One region of the Streptomyces sp. NPDC059452 genome, then DNA from elsewhere that is predicted to be linked to it. Evidence: riboswitches for the same ligand, from Rfam matches in the RefSeq annotation. Region 1 holds a riboswitch; each other region holds the start of a gene.
The links. Region 1 has a riboswitch for cobalamin ahead of ACFW9Z_RS14990 (ABC transporter substrate-binding protein). Riboswitches for the same ligand answer to the same signal wherever they lie in the genome.
Positions count from the first base shown of each region.

Region 2: it holds a riboswitch for cobalamin, as region 1 does, so the genes downstream of both, ACFW9Z_RS32140 (cobalamin biosynthesis protein) here and ACFW9Z_RS14990 (ABC transporter substrate-binding protein) in region 1, are expected to answer to the same signal.
Region 3: it holds a riboswitch for cobalamin, as region 1 does, so the genes downstream of both, metE (5-methyltetrahydropteroyltriglutamate--homocysteine S-methyltransferase) here and ACFW9Z_RS14990 (ABC transporter substrate-binding protein) in region 1, are expected to answer to the same signal.
Region 4: it holds a riboswitch for cobalamin, as region 1 does, so the genes downstream of both, ACFW9Z_RS05195 (ribonucleoside-diphosphate reductase subunit alpha) here and ACFW9Z_RS14990 (ABC transporter substrate-binding protein) in region 1, are expected to answer to the same signal.

Region 1 covers NZ_JBHYVE010000009.1:131,228-135,455, forward strand. The annotation lists gene ACFW9Z_RS14980 (acyl carrier protein) at 1-260, shown strand, start outside; gene ACFW9Z_RS14985 (beta-ketoacyl-[acyl-carrier-protein] synthase family protein) at 257-1,480, shown strand; cobalamin riboswitch at 1,581-1,768, shown strand; gene ACFW9Z_RS14990 (ABC transporter substrate-binding protein) at 1,827-2,879, shown strand; gene ACFW9Z_RS14995 (FecCD family ABC transporter permease) at 2,993-4,000, shown strand; gene ACFW9Z_RS15000 (ABC transporter ATP-binding protein) at 3,997-4,228, shown strand, end outside.
Region 2 covers NZ_JBHYVE010000036.1:28,019-32,246, reverse strand. The annotation lists gene ACFW9Z_RS32145 (cobyric acid synthase) at 1-775, opposite strand, end outside; gene ACFW9Z_RS32140 (cobalamin biosynthesis protein) at 772-1,722, opposite strand; cobalamin riboswitch at 1,911-2,044, opposite strand; gene ACFW9Z_RS32135 (hypothetical protein) at 2,204-2,437, opposite strand; gene ACFW9Z_RS32130 (anion permease) at 2,450-3,739, opposite strand; gene ACFW9Z_RS32125 (class II aldolase/adducin family protein) at 4,017-4,228, shown strand, end outside.
Region 3 covers NZ_JBHYVE010000034.1:213-4,428, forward strand. The annotation lists gene metE (5-methyltetrahydropteroyltriglutamate--homocysteine S-methyltransferase) at 1-2,293, opposite strand, end outside; cobalamin riboswitch at 2,454-2,669, opposite strand; gene ACFW9Z_RS31450 (hypothetical protein) at 2,922-3,119, shown strand; gene cobF (precorrin-6A synthase (deacetylating)) at 3,302-4,108, opposite strand.
Region 4 covers NZ_JBHYVE010000002.1:494,339-498,566, forward strand. The annotation lists gene ACFW9Z_RS05195 (ribonucleoside-diphosphate reductase subunit alpha) at 1-1,242, opposite strand, end outside; cobalamin riboswitch at 1,377-1,512, opposite strand; gene ACFW9Z_RS05200 (YbdD/YjiX family protein) at 1,692-1,895, opposite strand; gene ACFW9Z_RS05205 (carbon starvation CstA family protein) at 1,925-4,153, opposite strand.

The sequences.
Region 1 (4,228 bases):
CGAAGATCACCGAGGTGCTGACCGAGACGTTCAAGGTGCCCGCAGCCGAAATCCTGCCGGAGTCCACGATGGACAGCCTGGAGATGGACTCCCTGGCGGTCGCCGAGTTCGCCGTCATCATCAAGGAGACCCTGGGCGTCACCGCCGACTCCGAGAAGCTCTACAAGGACGCCACGCTGGCCGACATCTCCGCGTTCATCGACGCGGCCGTCGCCGGCGAGGCGGCCGACAGTGCGGTGCCGGTGAGCAACACCCGATGAACCGACCCGCCATCGCCGTCACCGGCCTGGGAATGATCACCCCGGCCGGCCACACCACCGACACCACCTGGGACGGGGTCTGCCGAGGCGGCTCCTTCGCCCGCACCGTCCCCGAACTGCGCGGCTGCGCCGTCGACTTCGCCTGTACGGTCTCCGGCATCGACCTGGACGGGGCGGTGGGCGGCCGCACCGCCTTCCGGATGGGCCGGTACGTCAAGTTCGCCGTCCTCGCCGCACGGGAGGCGGTGACCGACGCCGGGCTCGACCCCGCCCACTGGGACGGCACCCGGGTCGCGGTCGTCGTCGGCACCAGCAGCGGCGGCTCCGCCGGGCTCACCGAACAGACCGTCGCCCTGGAGCGCCGGGGCCCCGAGGCCACCTCGCCGTCGGGCATCCTGCTCACCATCCCGAACATGCCCGCGGCCGAGATCGCCATCCAGATGAAGGCCACCGGACCCAGCCTGGCACCGTGCACGGCCTGTTCGTCCGGGGTGACCGCGCTCTCCGTGGCCCGCGACATGCTGGCGCTGGGCCAGTGCGACATCGCGATCGCCGGAGCCACCGAGTCGATCGTCTTCCCGGTCGCCATGACCGGCTTCGCCCGCTCGGGCGCGGCGGCCCTGCGGGACGGGGACCCCGCCCGCCTCTGCCGCCCCTTCGCCGCCGACCGGGCCGGGCTCGTCATGGGCGAGGGCGCCGCGATCATGGTCCTGGAGCGGGCCGACGACGCCCGGGCCAGAGGAGCCGCCCCCCGGGCGCTGCTGGCCGGCACCGGCGCCACGACCGACGCGCACCACCCCACCAGTCCGCACCCCTCCGGGGACGTGGCGCGGGCCGCCGTCGAAGCGGCGCTGGCCGACGCGGGCTGGCGGGCCGAGGACGTCGACCATGTCAACGCGCACGGGACCGCGACCCCCCAGGGCGACGCGACCGAGGCCGCCCTCATCGGCCGGGCCTACCCGCACCGGCCGCCCGTCACCGCCCCCAAGGGCGTCCTGGGCCACTGCATGGGGGCGGCCGGGGCCATCGAGGCGGGACTGACCGTCCTGACGCTCCAGCACGGCACGATCCCGCCGATCGCGAACCTGGACGCCCCCGACCCCGGGTTCGCCATCGACTGCGTCACCAAGGTCCCGCGTGAGCTGCCCGTACGACGGGCCGTCAGCCACTCCTTCGGATTCGGCGGACACAACGCGGTGATCGCCCTCCGGGCCCCGTAACCGGAGGACATCACTGGGCCGGTGCGGCGGGACGATCCCGCGCCGCACCGGCCCACCGGGCACCACTACCCGCACCGGCTCTGAGCTGCGCGAAGACCCGTGATAGCTTGCCGGGGCCAGTCGAACCCCAGCGACGGGGTCAGGGAATCCGGTGCGAATCCGGAACTGACGCGCAGCGGTGAGGGGGACGGGCGGGGCCACGGCCACTGGAGCAGCACCCTGCTCCGGGAAGGCGTCCCGCCCGGACGAACCCGAGTCCGAAGACCTGCTGGCACCGGCCCCGCACCCGGGGCCGGGAACCGTACGACGGGCTCCGCGGCTGGGCCCAGAGACACCGAGGTCCTCCGTGCTGCCCCAGGCCACCCCCGCCCCGATACGCACCGCCGCCCTGTTCGCGGCGGGTGTCGTCCTGCTCACCGCCTGCGGCGGCGGGTCCACCACCTCGTCCGCCGACGGCGGCGGCGACAAGGCCGACGGCTTCCCGCTCACCCTGAAGAACTGCGGGCGCACTGTCACCGTGAAGGCGCCGCCCCAGCGGGCCGTCTCGGTCGACCAGGGATCGACGGAGATCCTGCTCTCGCTCGGCCTCGCCGACCGGATCGCGGCCACCGCCACCTGGAGCGACCCGGTCATGAAGGGCCTGGAGAAGGCCAACGCGGGCGTCGAGCGGATCTCCGACAACCGCCCCTCATCGGAGAAGGTCCTCGACAAGGAGCCCGACTTCCTCAGCGCCTCCTTCGCCTCCACCCTCGCCAAGGGCGGCGTCGCCCCGCGCGAGCAGTTCGAGAAGCTGGGCGTCCCCACCTACATCTCGCCCGCCGACTGCGTCGGCAAGGACAACAGCGGCGGCGGTGACGGAGCCCGTACCGCACCCCTCAGCATGGACAGCGTCTACACCGAAGTCCGCGAACTGGCCCAGGTGTTCGGCGTCCCCGAGCGCGGCGACGCCCTGGTGAAGAAGCTCCAGGCCCGAGTGAACAAGGCCACCGACGGCATCGACGGGTCCGACACCTCCCTCCTGTACTGGTTCTCCGACTCCAAGGCCCCCTACCTCGCGGGCTGCTGCGGCGCCCCCGGGGTCATCACCCGGGAGCTCGGAGCCAAGAACGTCTTCGACGACACCCACGACGAATGGCCCCAGATCAGCTGGGAGACCGTCGCCGACCGCAACCCCGACGTCCTGGTCATCGGTGACCTGAGCCGCACGATGCAGACGGCCGAGAGCGCCGAGAAGAAGATCGAGTTCCTGGAGTCCAACCCGGTCACCAAGACGATGGACGCCGTCAAGAACCGCCGCTACGTGCTGCTCAGCGGCCAGGCCATGAACCCCACCATCCGGACGGTCGAGGGACTGGAGCGCGTGGCCGCGGGGCTGCGTGACTTCGGGCTCGCGGAGTGAGCAGCGGCAACCTGACGGCGAAGCGGCAGGCCGGAGAACCGCCGGCCGGACAGCAGCCAACCGGACAGCAGGCGGCCGGGCAACAGCCCGTCGCCGCACGGCAGTTCGGTGGCCTGCTCCAGGTGCTGCTCTGGACCGGCGGACTCCTTCTCCTGCTGCTCTCCATAGCCGTCGCCGTCACGATCGGGCCCGCCCGGATCTCCGTCCCCGACGTCTGGTCCGCCGTCGCCTCCCACCTCGGCTTCGGCGCCTCGGAGCTGAGCCCGATCCGGGACGGCATCATCTGGAACCTGCGCATGCCCCGCACCCTGCTCGCCGCCGTGTGCGGCGCCGGGCTCGCGGTCTGCGGCACGGTGATGCAGTCCCTGCTACGCAACCCGCTCGCCGACCCCTTCGTCCTCGGCGTCTCCTCCGGAGCCTCCACCGGGGCGGTCGTGGTGGTCGTCCTCGGTGTCGGCGGGGGAGCGGTGTCGCTGTCGGCCGGGGCCTTCGCCGGGGCCATCTGTTCCTTCGCCCTGGTCCTGCTGCTCAGCCACACCCTCGGCTCCACCACCGACCGGGTGGTGCTCTCCGGGGTCGCCGCCATGCAGCTCTTCTCCGCCCTGACCTCCTTCGTCGTGATGACCTCCGCCGACGCCGAGCAGACCCGCGGGGTGCTGTTCTGGCTGCTCGGCTCGCTCAGCGGGGTCGGCTGGAGCGAGGTGGCGCTCTGCACAGCCGTCCTCGCCGTCTGTCTGACGGTCTGCCTGGCCCACGCCCGTACGCTCGACGCCTTCGCCTTCGGGCAGGACGCCGCCGCCGCGCTCGGCGTCAACGTGGCCCGCACCCGGATCGTGCTGCTGTGCACCACCGCCCTGCTGACCGCCGCCCTCGTCAGCTCGGCCGGGGCGATCGGCTTCGTCGGTCTGGTCCTGCCGCACGCGGCCCGCGCCCTCACCGGCTCCGGGCACCGGCGCCTCCTGCCGGTCACCGCCCTCGCCGGGGCCGTCTTCCTGGTCTGGGTCGACACCCTCGCCCGCACGGTCCTGGACCCGCAGGAGGTGCCCGTCGGCGTCGTCACCGCGCTGATCGGCGTCCCCGCCTTCGTCCTCGTCCTCTACCGGACCCGGAGTACGTCATGACGAACACGGCCACCGAGGGGCTGCGCGCGGAACGGGTCGGCCGGGAGGCGGGCGGCCGGCTCATCCTCGACGGGGTGGACATCGCCCCGCCGCCCGGCGCCACCGTCGGCCTGCTCGGCCCCAACGGCTCCGGCAAGTCCACGCTGCTGCGCATCCTCGCGGGCCTCCTCGCCCCGGACACCGGCACCGTCACCCTGGACGGCGACCCGCTGCCCGGTCTCGGCCGCC
Region 2 (4,228 bases), on a different contig from region 1:
CCTCCCCGTGGGGCGGCGCCACGACCGACTCACGCACCGCACCCCGCAGGGACACCCGCAGGCCGTCCTCCTCGTCGATGCCGAGCCCGTGGGCGTACGGGAGGACCCCGTACGTCCGCCGCCCGGTCAGCCCGTACAGCATGTCGAGCCCCGGTTCCAGCAGCGAGACGTCACCCCGGAACTTGTTCACCAGGTAGCCCGCCACCAGCGACTGGTCCTCGGCGCTCAGCAGCGCCGTCGTCCCGAAGAACGAGGCGAAGACCCCGCCCCGGTCGATGTCGCCGACCACGAGTACGGGGAAGCGGGCCGCCCGCGCGATCCCCATGTTCACGATGTCGGTGCGGCGCAGGTTGATCTCGGCCGGTGACCCGGCCCCTTCGCAGATCACCGCGTCGTACGTCGACCGCAACTGCTCCAGACAGTCCACGACCGTCCCGAGCAGCGCCTCCTGACGGCCCCCGTGGTAGCCCCGGGCGCTCATCTCTCCCACCGGCTTGCCCATCAGGACGACCTGGCTGGAGCGGTCGCTGCCGGGCTTGAGCAGTACCGGGTTCATCAGGGCCGTCGGCTCCACCCGGGCGGCCTGCGCCTGCATGGCCTGGGCGCGCCCGATCTCCGCGCCCTCGCGGGTGACGAAGGAGTTGAGGGACATGTTCTGCGCCTTGAACGGCGCGACTTTCACGCCCCGGCGCACCAGCCAGCGGCAGATGCCCGCTGTGACGACGCTCTTGCCCGCGTCCGAGGTCGTCCCCGCGACCAGCAGCCCGCCGCTCATACCCTGCCCCGCTTCCGTTCCACGGCCAGCCTGCCCGCCACGCACACCCCGAGGGCCAGTGCGCCCACCCGGCGCGACAGCCGCACCGCGCGTTCGATGTCCGCACTCCGCACGTCCCGGCCGGACGCCCCGTTCAGGACCGGCCGGTGCTCCACGCGCCCCGCGTACGCCAGCGTCCCGCCGAGCCGTACGCCGAGCGCCCCCGCGAACGCGGCCTCCACCGGTCCCGCGTTCGGGCTCGGGTGGCGCCCCGCATCCGCCCTCCAGGCGCGTACGGCCTCCGTCGGCCGCCCGCCCGCCGCCACGGCCAGCGCCGCCGTCAGCCGGGCGCCCGGCCACCCCACCACATCGTCCAGCCGGGCCGAGGCCCAGCCGTAACGCCGGTGGCGGGGCGACTTGTGGCCGACCATCGCGTCGAGCGTGTTCACGGCCCGGAACCCGACGAGCCCCGGCACCCCGCCGATCGCCCCCCACACCAGCGCGCCGACGACGGCGTCCGAGGTGTTCTCCGCGACCGACTCGACGACCGCGCGGGCGATCTGCGGCCCGTCCAGGGAGTGCGGATCGCGCCCGCACAGGTGCGGCAGCCGCTCCCGGGCCACCTCCAGGTCCCCGGCGGCCAGCGCGCCCCCGATGGCACGGGCCTCCCGGCCCAGCGACGTACCGCCGACGACCGACCAGGTGGTGGCGGCGGTCAGCGCGACGGCGAGCGCGGGACGGTCCCGTACGGCACGGGCGGCGAGTGCGGCGGCCCCCACGGCGCCTCCGGCGCAGATCAGGGTGTGCAGCGCGCCCCGCCCCCGGTCGTCGCGCCACAGCAGGGACTCCACCCGGGCGGCGGCCCGGCCGAAACCGGCGACGGGGTGCCCTCGGCGCGGGTCGCCCAGCAGAGCGTCGGCGATCAGCCCGGCGGTGGCGCCGTACGCGAAGACGCGACCGGCACGCACCTGGCCACGGGCACGCACATCGGCACCGGCACGCACCCCGGCGCGCACATCGACACGCACGGGGTCAGGCCGTCGCGGGTCGGGACGTTCCGGCGTGAAGGGGCACGGGATGCGGCGCTCGGCGGCCAGGCATGGCGTTAAGTCCTTAACTCAGGGTCCGCGCCCTGGTTCGACGTGACCGGCGACGAGAGTCTCCTGGCTTCCGGATCCGCAGTTCCCCCGGCCTTCCAGCCCGCGTGGTGGGGGCCGTGACATCCGGTGTGGGGGAGTGCTCCCCGGTGACAGTGGCGGGACCGCGCCGGATTCGCACCGGCTTCCTCTTCTGTCGCCGTAAATGGCTCCGGCAGTCCACCACGCTGCGAGAACGGCCGTCAACTTGCTGTTGACCTGCGGAGCTCCAGTGTGCGCAGACGCACATCGGGCCGGACACACGGTGGTGTGTCCGGCCCGAAGGAGTGCGGAGGGGGTGCGGTGGGGCGCGTCAGGCGACGATCAGATAGATGCCGTACGCGACCGCCGCCACGCACGCCGCGAAGCAGGCGTACGCGCTGGTGCGCGCCAGTACGGCCGAACCGCCGGAGGCTCCGGCGCCGCCGGCCGGGGCCGACAGCTTGGAGAGAGCGACGATGCCCACGGTGAAGAGGGCGACCAGGACGACGGTGACCACGAGACTGACACCGAAGACGGAGGCGAGAGCTGCCCAGTCGATTTTCATACGGATCTGTCCTTACACCGTGGCCGAGGGCCGCGCCGTGTCGTCGGGCGCCGCGGTCGGAGCCGGGATGGTGGTCGAGAGGTCGGTGGGGTGGGCGCCGAGGGTGGGCGGCGGCTGGACCGCGGCGATGGCCGTGGTCACGACGCCCTGGGGCTCGACGTCGGCGACTGTGCCGTGGTCGGCCGTGCCGTCCGTGTCGTTGACGTTGGTGTGGTCGACCGGCTCGCGGCGCGAGGCCAGCCAGATGGCGAAGGAGCCGCCGACGAGGATGACCGCGGTGGCGGCGATGCCCCACGGACCCTGCTTGGTGAGGAACTCGGCACCCGCGCCGACCAGGGCCGCGGCCGGGAGCGTCAGACCCCAGGCGACGAACATCCGGGTGGCCGTGGACCAGCGGACCACACCGCCCTTGCGGCCGAGGCCCGCGCCCATCACGGCACCGGAGCAGGACTGGGTGGTGGAGAGCGAGAAGCCGAGGTGCGAGGAGGCCAGGATGACCGTGGCCGCGCTGGTCTGGGCGGCGAAGCCCTGCGGCGGCTGGAGGTCGGTCAGGCCCTTGCCCATGGTGCGGATGATGCGCCAGCCGCCGAGGTAGGTGCCGAGCGCGATGGCGACACCGGCCGAGACGATGACCCACATGGGCGGGTTGGAGCCCGGGGCCAGGACACCGCTGGTGACCAGGGCCAGGGTGATGATGCCCATCGTCTTCTGGGCGTCGTTGGTGCCGTGGGCGAGCGAGACGAGACCGGCGGAGGCGATCTGCCCGGCCCGGTAGCCCTTGGCGGTCGACTTCTGCTGGTTCGGGTCGGTGACGTTCCGGTTGATCCGGTACGTCAGCCGGGTGGCCAGCATCGCGGCGATACCGGCGACCAGCGGGGCGGCGATCGCGGGCAGCAGCACCTTGGTGACGACGGTGCCGCCGTTGATCGAGGACCAGCCGGCCGACATCACGGCGGCGCCGATCAGACCGCCGAACAGGGCGTGGGAGGAGCTGGAGGGCAGCCCCAGCAGCCAGGTGAAGAGATTCCACAGGATGGCGCCGACGAGCGCCGCGAAGATGACCTCGGTTCTGATGCCGTCTTCGTTGACGATCCCGCCGGAGATCGTCTTGGCGACCTCCACCGACAGGAACGCGCCGATCAGGTTGAGAACGGCGGACATGGCCACCGCTGTCTTGGGCTTCATCGCGCCGGTCGAGATGGTGGTCGCCATCGCGTTGGCGGTGTCGTGGAAACCGTTCGTGAAATCGAACACGAGAGCTGTTACGACCACAATCGCAAGCAGCAGCGTGATGTGTTCCATTTACCCAGGCAATCGTTCGACGTCAGTGGCTCGTGGACCGTAGGCAACCTGGGTGAACGGAAGATGAACTGGGCGGGTCGCTGTGGTGACCCCAACTGGAGTCGAGTGGTTCCGTTTGTGTGCGGGAGGGGCTGCGGAAGGCCGGTGGGGCACCGGCTGGGCTGCCCTTTACCCCTCATTGGCGAAGACTTTGACGGGCCGTTCCGGCCCCGGAAGAGATCCCCGTCACGTGGGGGATCACGTTCCGCTTCCGGGTCGTCACCCCTACGCTCGCCCCATGAACGAGCAACAGCCGGAATCCGTCGTCCGGGCCTGGCGGGAGGTGGTCGACACCGCCCGCCGGAGCGCCGCCGACGGCCTGGTCGTCGGCACCTCCGGCAATGTGTCCGCCCGGGTCGGGGACCTGGTCCTGGTGACCCCCAGCGGGGTGCCCTACGACCGGCTCGGACCGGGGGACGCGGTCGGGGTGGACCTCACCGGGCGGCAGGT
Region 3 (4,216 bases), on a different contig from region 1:
TCTCCCGCGCGGCGGCGACCAGGTTCTCCAGGGAGGCCCGGGTCTCGGGCCACCCCCGGGTCTTCAGGCCGCAGTCGGGGTTCACCCACAGGCGCTCGGCCGGGATGGCCTCAAGTCCCTTGCGGAGGAGGGCCGCTGCCTCTTCGGTGCTCGGGATGCGCGGGGAGTGGATGTCGTAGACGCCGGGTCCGGCCTCACGGGGGTAGCCGTGGGCGGCCAGTTCGCGGGCGACCTGCATGTGCGAGCGGGCCGCCTCCAGGCTGATGACGTCGGCGTCGAGGTCGTCGATGGCCTGGACGATGTCGCCGAACTCCGCGTAGCACATGTGGGTGTGGATCTGGGTGTCCGGCCGCACCCCGGAGGTGGCGAGGCGGAAGGACTCCGTCGCCCACTCCAGGTACGCGGCGTGCTCGTCGGCCCGCAGCGGCAGCGTCTCACGCAGTGCGGGCTCGTCGACCTGGATCACCGAAGTGCCGCTCGCCTCCAGGTCGTCGACCTCGTCGCGCAGGGCGAGTGCCACCTGGCGGGCGGTCTCGCCGAGCGGCTGGTCGTCGCGGACGAAGGACCAGGCGAGCATGGTGACCGGGCCGGTGAGCATGCCCTTGACGGGGCGCTCGGTGAGCGACTGCGCGTACGTCGTCCACCGCACCGTCATCGGCTCGGGGCGCGAGATGTCCCCGGCCAGGACCGGCGGCCGGACGTAGCGGGTGCCGTACGACTGCACCCAGCCGTGCTGGGTGGCGAGGTAGCCGGTGAGCTGCTCGGCGAAGTACTGCACCATGTCGTTGCGTTCGGGCTCGCCGTGCACCAGGACGTCCAGCCCGGCCTTCTCCTGGAAGGAGAGGACCTCGCGGATCTCGTCCTTGATCCGCTCCTCGTACCCGTCCTCGTCGATCCGGCCCGCGCGCAGATCGGCGCGGGCGGTGCGGAGTTCGGTGGTCTGGGGGAACGAGCCGATCGTGGTGGTCGGCAGCAGCGGCAGCCCGAGGTGGGTGCGCTGGGCGACGGTCCGCTCCGCGTACGGCTGGGAGCGGCGGCCGTCGGCGTCGGTGATGGCCGCCGTACGGGCCCGGACGGCCGGGTCGCGGGTGATGACGGCGTCGGTACGGGAGGCCAGGTCGGCCCGGTTGGCGGCGAGTTCGGCGGCGATGGCCTCGGTGCCGCCGGACAGGCCGCGGGCCAGGACGACGATCTCCTGGATCTTCTGCTGGGCGAAGGCGAGCCAGCGGGCGATCTGCGGGTCGATGTCACGCTCGGCCCGGGCGTCCAGCGGGACGTGCAGCAGGGAGCTGGAGGCGGAGACGTCGACCCGGTCCGCGAGGCCGAGGAGGGTGCCGAGGGTGGCGAGCGACTTCTCGTAGTCGTTGATCCAGATGTTGCGGCCGTTGACGACGCCCGCGACCAGCCGCTTGCCGGGCAGTCCGCCCGCCGCCGCGAGGTCGGCGAGGTTGGCTGCGCCCGACTCGGTGAAGTCCAGCGCGAGCCCCTCGACCGGGGACTTGGCCAGCACCGGCAGGGCCTCGCCGAGCCGTCCGAAATAGGAGGCGACCAGCAGCTTGGAGCGGTCGGTGAGGGAGCCGAGCTCGCGGTAGGCGCGGGCGGCGGCGTTCAGCTCGGCCGGGGTGCGGTCCTGGACGAGGGCGGGCTCGTCCAGCTGCACCCACTCGGCGCCCGCGGCCCGGAGGTCGGCAAGGACCTCGGCGTACACGGGCAGGAGCCGGTCCAGCAGGGTCAGCGGCTCGAAGTCGGCGGCCACCCCGGGCGCAGCCTTGGCGAGCAGGAGGTAGGTGACGGGTCCGACGAGGACCGGGCGCGGGGTGTGCCCGAGCGCGAGGGCCTCCTTCAACTCGGCGACCTGCTTGGCGGAGTCGGCGGTGAACACCGTGTCCGGGCCCAGCTCGGGCACCAGGTAGTGGTAGTTGGTGTCGAACCACTTGGTCATTTCGAGCGGGGCCACGTCCTGCGTACCGCGGGCCATGGCGAAGTAGCCGTCGAGGGCGTCGGTGCGGACGGCCTCGCGGTGCCGCTCGGGGACAGCGCCGACCATGACACTGGTGTCCAGAACGTGGTCGTAGTACGAGAAATCACCGGTCGGCACTTCGTGGACTCCGGCCTCGGCGAGCTGCTGCCAGGTTCCCCTGCGCAGTTCGGCGGCGGTCTGCCGGAGGGTGTCCGCGTCCACGCGGCCCTTCCAGTAGCCCTCGATGGCCTTCTTCAGTTCACGGTTCTGACCCTGGCGGGGGTAGCCGTACACGGTGGCCCGTGCTGCCGCGGCTGCGGGCTTCGCTGTCACGTGACTCTCCTTCGCGAGCATGGATCCAGCTGATCCCGGGACGGGACGCGGACGCGAAGGGGTGACGAATCGGGCGGAAAGCCGACACGTTGACCGTGTCCGTCCACCCGACGGTTACGCCGACCCGCCCACGAGGTCACCGGGAACTCCGCACACGAACGGTCGCGTGCGGGCAACGGGCAGGTCTTCGGACTCGCGGGCACGCCTGCCGGGGCAGACACCTACTGGCCGTCGCTTCCCAGGCCCGGCCGGGCCCAGTGCGTATGACGGCGGTCGTTCCCACTCACCGCTGCGGGGCAGTCCCGGATTCCCACCGGGTTCCCTCTTACGACACCCTGCCTGGCGGACAGGGCGAACCAGCTGCACCGGTCACCCTAAGGGGGCGACCGCCGGGCGCACACCGTTGTTCACACTTCGGACGGTGATATGAGACACGACCTCCGAACGGGTGACGCGGGTTCCGCTCCTCTTCGCCGGTTCGCTGACTTGCGGTCAGTTCGTGCGGGCATGGTGACCCAGATGTAACCGAATGGCGTAGGCGAGCCGGAACCACAGAGCGTCACAGGCCGTTCTTCTTGCCAATACCCGGCCGCCGACCCGCGGCGGCGACGAATGAGGGAAGCGCCATATGAAGAAGACAGTCGGGTGGGCCCAGGACGGCGACGACTGGACGATCACCGTGAACGGCACCCTGTACCGGGCCGTCGAGCGGCCCACCGATGGGCGCGTGCACAACTATCTGGTGCGGGGCAACGACCTCACCGCCGAGTGCCCGAGCCTCGGGCACGGGCTCGGCGTGATCAGGGCGCACGAGTCCCGGAGCTGACCTCCGGCCGGGTCCGACGACGAGGTGCGGCGGCCGCCCGCGCCTCGCCCGGCCCGCCACTCCTTGTCCGGGCCCCCGCTCACGGGCCGGGGCCCATCAGCGGCCGACGCCGCCCGCGCCTCCGGGGTGCCCGGCCGGGCAGGCCGCAAGCGCCGCCCGCGCCGCCTGAGGCGTAGGCGCCCTCAGGCCCCCGCGCCGCCCGGCGTCCCCGGGCCCTGGCGCAGCAGGTACGTGTCCATGATCCAGCCGTGCCGTTCGCGGGCCTCGGCGCGCACCCGGCTGATCCGCCCGGCGACCTCGTCGAGCGGTCCGGAGACCAGGAGTTCGTCCGGGGTGCCGATGTAGGCGCCCCAGTAGATCCACAGGCCCCGGCCCGTCAGATGGGTGAAGGTCTCGTGGCCGTCGAGCATCACGACGATGTCGCCGTCGTCGTCCGGGAACCCCTCGGCGAGCCGTCTGCCGGGGGTGATGTGGATGGGGCGGCCGACCTGGTTCAGGGAGGTGCGGTGGCGGGCGGCGAGCGCCGAGACGCTGCTGATGCCGGGGATCACCTCATGGCCGAATTCCACCGTCCCCCGGTCCCGGATGTCCTCCAGGATCGCGAGGGTGCTGTCGTACAGGGACGGGTCGCCCCACACCAGGAACGCCCCGCACTCCCCCGGCGCCAGCTCCTCGATGATCAGGCGTTCGCAGATGTCGGCGCGGCGGTGGCGCCAGTCGTGCACCGCCGTCGTGTAGCGCCCGCGGTCGTCCTGGGTGCGGTCCCGCCAGGGGTCCTCGGCCTCCACGACCCGGTAGGGGCCGGTGAGGTGCTCGGCCAGGATGTCCCGCCGCAGCCGGGTCAGGGAGTCCTTCTCCCGGCCCTTGCCGAGTACGAAGAAGACCTGCGCCCTGCGCATGGCCTTGATCGCGGCGAGGGTCAGATGGTCGGGGTCACCGGCACCCATGCCGATGACGAGGATGTGGCGTGGTGGTGGCGCGTCGCTCATGTCGGCCGATCATGCCAGGGGCGGGCGCCCGATCGGGCCAGGGGGCGGGGCGGGCGAGCGCGCCCGGGGCGAGGCGGGGTGGACTTACTAGGACGTCCAACTATATGT
Region 4 (4,228 bases), on a different contig from region 1:
GGCGAGGGTCCGCATCATCCGGCCGTACAGCTCACGCGCCGGCATCGTCTTGCGGGCCAGGCCCTTGGCCTCGGCCGCGCGGTAGGCCGCGTCGAACTCGTCGCCCCACAGGTCGACCAGCTCGGGGACCTCGGCGGGGGAGAAGAGCGACCAGTCGGTGTCCGCGTCGACCCGGCGCATGAACTCGTCCGGGATCCAGTGAGCCAGGTTCAGGTTGTGCGTACGCCGCTGGTCCTCGCCCGTGTTGTCGCGGAGCTCCAGGAACTCCTCGATGTCCGCGTGCCAGGTCTCCAGGTAGACCGCCGCCGCGCCCTTGCGCCGGCCGCCCTGGTTCACCGCCGCCACCGAGGCGTCCAGCGTCTTGAGGAACGGCACGATGCCGTTGGAGTGCCCGTTGGTGCCCCGGATCAGCGAACCCCGGGCGCGGATACGGGAGTAGGAGAGGCCGATGCCGCCCGCGTGCTTCGAGAGGCGCGCCACCTGGTGGTAGCGGTCGTAGATCGAGTCCAGCTCGTCCTTGGGGGAGTCCAGCAGGTAGCAGGAGGACATCTGCGGGTGCCGGGTGCCCGAGTTGAAGAGCGTGGGGGAGGAGGGGAGGTAGTCCAGCTTGCTCATCAGCCCGTAGAGCGCGGCGACCTCGTCCAGCGCGCGCACCGACTCGTCCTCGGCGAGGCCCGCGGCCACGCGCAGCATGAAGTGCTGCGGGGTCTCGATGACCTGGCGGGTGATCGGGTGGCGCAGCAGGTAACGGCTGTGCAGCGTACGGAGACCGAAGTAGCCGAAGCGGTCGTCCGCGCCCTCGGCCAGCGTCCGCTCGACCAGCGCGTCCAGCGCCTTGGCGTGCAGCTCCACGAAGGCGGCGGTGCGGTCCGCGATCAGGCCCTCGCGGTGGCCCACTGCGACCGAGGCGGAGAAGGACGTGGCGCCCTGGCTCGCGGCCTCGTCGGCGATCGTACGGGTCAGCAGCCGGGCGGCGAGCTTGGAGTACGCCGGGTCCTCGGAGATCAGGCCCGCGGCCGCCTCGGTGGCCAGCGAGCGCAGCTCGGCCTCGTCGGAGCGGGCGTTGCGCCCGCGCAGCGCGGAGGCGGCCACCCGTCCGGGGTCGGTGTCGGGCAGATCGACGGTGAGGTCGGTCAGGGTCCGCAGCAGGGCGGTCCCGGGTCCGTCGTTCGTGCCTGCTCCGGACGTGGTGGAGGCAGCGGATTCGGTGGCTGAAACCGGATCGGCGGGCGCGATGGTCACTGGGCTTTCCCTCGCTCGGCTGGGGGCCGGCGGCGAGCGGGGGGAGCCGGGCAGCGCGGTGCCCACAGGGCAGCACTGATCACGGCGTCCACCGGCCCATCCGCGAGGCCCGGACGTCTGCCGTCCGGTTCGGTCGAGCCGGACGTACTGTCGACAGGTCTTCGGACTTCGGGTGTGCAAAAGCACACTGATCACACCGTTGCGGGACAGTTCCGGATTCACACCGGATTCCCCTGCGGCGACAGCGAGGTCGAGCATACATGTGGGGGCCGCCTGATGAGGAAGCCCCCACATGTTGTGTCGGCGTGAACAGATGTTGGTGTGGCGGTCTGGTTTCTTCGCCCGGCTTTTTCCGCATCGGCGGCGGGCGGGCGGGCCCTCGCGGTGACGCGGAACGGGGCCGCCGCGCCCCTGGAAGGGGTGCGACGGCCCCGTTCGGCCGACGGTGCTCAGCAGCAGCGGAAGCCCTCGCGGGGGTCCGCCTCGCGGGCGTCCATGCGGCTGCGTTCGAAGGCTCGGCGGGTCATGACCGGCGTGTCCGGATCATGAGACCTCGCGTGCGCCACGTAGCGGTCATATGTCGACTCGCCGGTCAGCTCGCGGACGTACCAGCGGATACGCCCCGCCACCCGCCGTACGTCCCCGATGGTCACGACCGCCACCCGCCGTACATCCGCGATCGTCATGAGCGGCTCCCCGTGCCCGCCGCTGCCTCCTTGCGGATGCCGCCCTCGGGGCCGACGCCCGCCGCGAGCAGTTCGGCCTTCTCCTCCTTGGTGGCGATGAGCGAGGCCGGGGCGACGAGCTTGGACTCCACGTACGGCGTCTCGTGGAGCTTGATGCTCTCCGGGTCGCGGATGGCCCTGTAGCAGACCCGGCCGGCGTCCACGAGCACCACGATGATGAGGATCGCGAAGAGCGCGCAGAGCACACCGTCGACGGTGGAGTTGGTGACGACCGTCCGCATCTCCTCCATGTTCTTGGCCGGTGCCAGCACCTCGCCCGCGTCGATGCCCGCCTGGTACTTGTCGCGCTGGGCGAAGAAGCCGACCTTCACGTCCGAGGAGAAGATCTTCTGCCAGCTCGCGGTGAGGGTGACCGCCACGTCCCAGGCGAGCGGGACCGCGGTGACCCAGGCCCACTTGAGCCGGCCCGACTTGACCAGCAGCGTGGTGCAGACGGCCAGCGCGACGGCGGCCAGCAGCTGGTTGGCGATGCCGAAGAGCGGGAAGAGCTGGTTGATGCCGCCCAGCGGGTCGTGCACGCCGACCCAGAGGAAGTAGCCCCAGCCGCCGACCACGACGGCGCTGGCGAACCAGACGCCCGGCTTCCAGCTGACCTCGCGGAACGGCTTGTAGGCGTTGCCCAGCATGTCCTGGAGCATGAAGCGGCCGACCCGGGTGCCGGCGTCCACGGTGGTGAGGATGAAGAGCGCCTCGAACATGATGGCGAAGTGGTACCAGAACGCCTTCATCGCGGTCCCGCCGATCACCGCGGAGAAGATCTCCGCCATGCCGAGCGCGAACGTGGGCGCGCCACCGGTCCGGGAGAGCAGACTCGCCTCCTCGACGTCCTTGGCGGCCTGGGCCAGGGCGTCCGGGGTGATGGTGAAGCCGAAGTTGGCCACGGCCTCGGAGGCGGACTGGACGCTGTCGCCGATCACCCCGACGGGCGCGTTGATGGCGAAGTAGAGACCGGGGTCGATGATGCAGGCCGCGATCATCGCCATGATCGCCACGAACGACTCGACCAGCATCGCGCCGTAGCCGATCACCCGGATCTGTGTCTCCTTCTGGACCATCTTCGGGGTGGTGCCCGAGGAGACCAGGGAGTGGAAGCCGGAGAGCGCGCCGCAGGCGATGGTGATGAAGACGAACGGGAACATGGAACCGGCGAAGACCGGGCCCGAGCCGCTGGTGGCGAAGTCGGTGACCGCGGGCATCTTCAGGGTCGGCAGCGCGACGACCACGCCCAGGGCCAGCAGCCCGATCGTGCCGATCTTCATGAAGGTGGAGAGGTAGTCGCGCGGGGCCAGCAGCAGCCAGACGGGGAGCACGGAGGCGAGGAACCCGTACACGATCATCCAGATGACCAGCGTGCCCGGCTCCAGCGTGAAGAACTCCGCCCACGACGACTCGGCGACCCAGCCGCCCGCGACGATCGCGAGCAGCAGCAGCGCGACGCCGATGAAGGAGACCTCGCTGACCTTGCCGGGCCGCAGGATGCGCAGATAGACGCCCATGAAGAGGGCGATCGGGATCGTCATGCCGATGGAGAAGACGCCCCACGGAGAGTGGGCGAGCGCGTTCACGATGACCAGCGCGAGGACCGCGAGCAGGATGATCATGATGACGAAGACCGCGATCAGGGCGGCGATCCCGCCGACCGGCCCTATCTCGTCACGCGCCATCTGGCCGAGCGAACGGCCGTTGCGGCGGGTGGAGAAGAACAGCGTCACCATGTCCTGGACGGCACCGGCGAAGATGACGCCGACGACCAGCCAGATCGTGCCGGGCAGATAGCCCATCTGCGCGGCGAGCACCGGCCCGACCAGCGGGCCCGCCCCCGCGATGGCGGCGAAGTGGTGGCCGAAGAGCACCCGGCGGTCGGTGGGGTGGAAGTCGACACCGTTGTCCAGCCGCTCGGCCGGGGTCGCGCGGTTCTTGTCCGCCTTCAGGACCCGGTTGGCGATGAACCGGGAGTAGAAGCGGTACGCGATGGCGTACGAGCCCAGCGCCGCCAGCAGCATCCAGGCGGCCGAGACCTCCTCGCCCCGCGAGAGCGCCAGGGTGGCCCAGCCGGCGGCGCCCGCCAGGGCGACCAGGCTCCAGACGGCTATCGACTTCGGGGACAGCGACCGCCGTCCCGGTGCTTGTGGAACCGGTGGTGCTGGTGTGGGCGATTCCGGCATGACGATCCGTCCCCTCGCGTGATCACTGTCGCAACGTGCGCGAAATCTAGGTGCTCGTGGCCGCTCTCCGGAACC